One region of the Sulfitobacter sp. BSw21498 genome, then DNA from elsewhere that is predicted to be linked to it. Evidence: riboswitches for the same ligand, from Rfam matches in the RefSeq annotation. Region 1 holds a riboswitch; the other holds the start of a gene.

Region 1 (2,202 bases):
AGCGCCGTCAGCACCAGTTCAAGTGTGGAAGAATTGTCTGTCCCGTCCAGCGTGATCGACGACAGGCCAAGCGCCGCGCCAAAGCTGGTCAGCAACAGGCCAATGGCCACAGCGACAACGGTACCTGCGAAAATTGCAGGCCAGTCGACATATGATCCGTCGGGTGTTTTGTCAGTAAGTGTCGTATTCATGTAATTGCCTCCCCGGCATTGAATTACGCTAGGCCGATGAGCGAAAGAACCGCCATGACAACAACCACAAGACCTACGAGATAAATGATACCGCCCATTAGAAATAATCCTCTGTTAGCGCCCGCGCGACATACGCAGGCTTCAGAGGGGGAACGTCATGGAACCGGCAAAGTTCCGCCAGTTGCTCAAATATTCGACGTGTCCCATGACACAGGGGGAATACCCGCCTAGGGGTCACCCTGCCATTTGCCGTCAAAGATCATTTCGCCCACGGGGAGCCGCTTGCTCCAGCCCTTCACCTCAAGCTCGGGCGTTTGATACATCTCGTCGACGTGCCCCAGACACAGGTAGCCGACGATCTCTATGCGGTCGGGGATACCCAGCAAGCTGCGCAAATCCGCATCGTGGAACACGCTGACCCACCCCATGCCGATGCCTTCGGCGCGCGCGGCAAGCCAAAGGTTCTGGATCGCGCAGACGGTGCTATAAAGGTCCATACTTTGATTGTGGGTGCGGCCCAGTACCACCTTGCCGCCGCGGCTGCGATCACAGGTCACGCATATATTGACGGGAGCCTTGCGTATGCCTTCGAGCTTGAGCGACCGGTAGGTCGTCTGCCGATCCCCCTCGAACATCTGGGCGGCTTCCTCGTTTGCGGTGTTGAAGGCCTGCCAGACCTGATCGCGCGCCTGCTGGTCGCGGATCACGATGAAATTCCACGGTTGTGACAGGCCGACCGAGGGCGCGTGGTGCGCGGCGGTCAAAATTCGGTGCAGGACATCGTCTGCAACGGGATCGGGCAAGAACTGATCGCGCACATCACGGCGGGTAAAGATTGCCTTGTACACGGCGTCGCGTTCAGCATCTGAGAAAGGCGCGGCGGGTGCCAGCGCGGACGATATCGGCATTGTTCATTCCCCAACAATACATTTCTTCGCCTATCCCGCTGTCCACGCGGGGCAAGCTGTACTGTCTGGCCGGTCTTCTGACTTAGGGTCGTCTGGTCTGCACGCCTTCCCGGATATCTCCAGTGGCCTAGGCGCAAACCATCCCCATTACAGCGTTGGGCACGTGCAGGACTTTCACCCGCTTCCCGATTCTTCCGCCACGCGGACACCAGACCGTCCTATTGGGCCACGGCTATCCGCCCGGAACAAGCCCTATCGCGGGATCAACTGCGTTTGGTCGCGAAAATCTTTCTCATGACGGCGTCAAACTCGTTCCATGAAATGACCGCCTTATTGCCGGCATAGCCGTGATAATAGGACCGCCCGCTAGCAGTGGGAAACCCGGCCCAGATACGCGCAAGGTTTTCCATAAAGCGGTGGCGGCTGATCTCGCCCTTCTTGAAGGACACGAACCCTGCATCAGCCAAGAGAATATCCGCCAGCCCGTCCTGCAGCTTTGGCGTAAAGCGGTCGTTTTTGCTGAGCCCTGCCTGACGCACAAGGCTGCGCAAGGTGGCAGGTATGAACTGATACCGCCCAATGGCGTGTTGCTGTCCGGGTGTGCGGTCGATCCAGCGATAGATTTCGCCGATGGTCATCTGTGTCGGGCGCTGCGGCGGCAGGCGCTTGGCCCCGTACTGCACGGCGTCGTACCCTTTGGGGCCGGCCTCGGCCCAAGCAATGAGGCTTTTGAGGTCAGCCGCAGTGCTGACACCGCTGAACGCCTGAAAGGAACGGCTGCGGCTGCTGATGGTGGGGGTACGAGCCTGCGCTTTGGGCTGGACCTTGTGGCGCAGTTTGATCTGCCCCTGTCCCGCGGATTGCATGGCGTTAAACGAAATATCGCTTTGCATGGCCGACCGGGCCCCCGAGAGGCTGAAACTATCAGCGCTGGCAGCGGTGGCGGCCATCAGTGCGGCCGTGGCAAGAATTGGCAGTGTGTGTGTAACTTTCATGTCATCCCCCATGATGAAAAATTGTCATGGACCTATCGTGACCGCTGACGGCTGCGCTTTCATTTGCGCAAGCAGGTGGGTCGGGGGCATCGACGGATAGGGGGCGGT
Region 2 (2,202 bases), 1.1 Mb from region 1:
GGCGCGGGCAAAGCCCATGTTGGCAAGGTCGTTCTGGCGCAGGTTCGTTTCAGCCGGGCTGCCCGCCCCTTCGACGATAATTAAATCGGCGCTTTGTCCGAGGATACCGAAACTTTCGAGCACGGGGGCCATCAGCCCTGCGCGCGCCTTGCTGAAATCGCGCGCTTGCAGGGTGCTGTGGCGGTGTCCCTGCACGATCACCTGTGACCCGCTGTCGGTTTCAGGTTTCAGCAAAATGGGGTTCATATGCACCGATAGGGGCCGTCCGCAGGCAATCGCTTGCAAGGCCTGGGCGCGGCCAATCTCTCCGCCATCGTCGGTGACGGCGGCGTTGTTCGACATGTTCTGCGGCTTGAACGGCGCAACAGAGAGACCGCGGCGCGTCGCGGCGCGGCACAGCCCTGCCACCAGCATGGATTTCCCCACATTGGACCCGGTGCCCTGGATCATGATAGCGCGGGTGGGCATGGCGGAACCTCATGTTTTTCTTGCAGCCCTTGGTGTCAGTCTGCGATGATCCCGTCAAGCATCCGCAGCGCGCCGGCACGGGGGGGCGGTCGCGGTAAAATCCGCGCAAAGCGGGTTTGGCCCCCGCGTTATGACAGCCGCTGCTTGACAGAGGCGGGCAAATGACCAATGCAGGGCGTATGTTGGTTCCTGTCCCAGACAGGCGAAGAGGGAACGCGATACGCATTGATCCAGCCTTGGGTCAGCGCCAAGCGCAGCCGCCCCCGCGACCGTGACCGGAGAGACCTTTCAACCACTGGCCCGATGGCTGGGAAGGTGAAAAGTTGCAAGGCAAGCTGCCTTAGATCCGCAAGCCGGGAGACCTGCCAGCATAGTTTGTAACGGGCGAACGGGGTGTTTCGCGACTGGCCTAGAACGCTGTTCGCATGTCGTTCGCTGCTGGCGATCCCCCTTGGCCCATCGACGTATGAGGCAAGATATGACCACCACGGATCAACCGGTCACCGTCACCATCTGCACCACCTGCCGCGCAGGTCAGATCACCCCCGAGGACGCGCCGCGCCCCGGCCAACAGCTGTTTGACGCGCTGTCGGGGCAACTGCCTGACGGTGTGCAACTGCGCGGTGCCGAATGTCTGTCGGCCTGTTCGCGGGGCTGTTCGATGGTTCTGTCGGGCGGTCCGTCACGCTGGACCTATGTGTACGGCGATCTCGACACCGACGCCCATTTGTCCGACATCGTGAACGGCGTCTCCGCCTATGCCCAGACCACCGACGGCGTGGTACCCTGGCGTGAACGCCCCGTGGTTTTCCGCAAACAATCCATTGCTCGCATTCCCCCACAGGAGCCTACCGAATGACCAACCTTACCAAAATTCCCGTTACCGTGATCACCGGTTTTCTGGGTGCCGGCAAAACCACCTTTATCCGTCACCTGATGGAAAATGCGGGCTCCAAGCGTCTGGCCGTGCTGGTCAATGAATTCGGCACCGCCGGTGTGGATGGCGATATCCTGAAATCCTGCGCGATCGACAACTGCCCCGCCGAGAACATCGTCGAGCTGGCGAACGGCTGCATCTGCTGCACCGTGGCCGATGACTTTATCCCCACGATCGAGGCGTTGATGGCTTTGCCGCAAACGCCGGATCACATCCTGATCGAAACCTCCGGCCTTGCGCTGCCCAAACCCTTGCTCAAGGCGTTTGACTGGCCCGCAATCCGGTCACGCATCACCGTGGACGGCGTGATCACCCTTGCCGATGCAGAAGCCGTGGCGAGCGGGCAGTTCGCCCCCGATCTGGATGCCATCGCTGCGCAGCGCGACGCGGATGACAGTCTGGATCACGAAACGCCGCTGTCCGAAGTCTTTGAGGACCAGATTGCCTGCGCCGATATCGTGCTGCTGTCCAAGGCCGATCTGGCGGGCCCCGAAGGCGTAGAAGCCGCGCGCAAGGTGATCGAGGCCCACGCGCCGCGCAAGCTGCCGATCATTCCGATGACCGAAGGCGTGATTGACCCGCGCGTTGTACTGGGGCTCGAAGCCGCCGCCGAGGATGACATCGACGCACGCCCCAGCCACCACGACGGGCATGATGACCACGAGCATGACGATTTCGAAAGCGTTGTGATCGACATGGGCGAAGTCGCCGATGTCGCCACGCTTGAGGCCGCCGTGCTGCGGCTGGCGCGCGAACAGAAAATCCTGCGCGTCAAAGGCTATATCGCTGTGCAGGAC

Evidence for each region. Region 1 has a riboswitch for cobalamin ahead of bluB (5,6-dimethylbenzimidazole synthase). Riboswitches for the same ligand answer to the same signal wherever they lie in the genome.
Region 2: another riboswitch for cobalamin. It lies ahead of E5180_RS14310 (DUF1636 family protein); the one in region 1 lies ahead of bluB (5,6-dimethylbenzimidazole synthase).

What each region holds. Positions count from the first base shown of each region.
Region 1 is NZ_CP040753.1:1,900,987-1,903,188, forward strand. Features, by position in the region: gene E5180_RS09230 (hypothetical protein) at 1-191, opposite strand, end outside; gene bluB (5,6-dimethylbenzimidazole synthase) at 419-1,099, opposite strand; cobalamin riboswitch at 1,150-1,327, opposite strand; gene E5180_RS09240 (hypothetical protein) at 1,363-2,094, opposite strand.
Region 2 is NZ_CP040753.1:2,972,437-2,974,638, reverse strand. Features, by position in the region: gene E5180_RS14315 (cobyric acid synthase) at 1-468, opposite strand, end outside; cobalamin riboswitch at 635-852, shown strand; gene E5180_RS14310 (DUF1636 family protein) at 947-1,327, shown strand; gene cobW (cobalamin biosynthesis protein CobW) at 1,324-2,202, shown strand, end outside.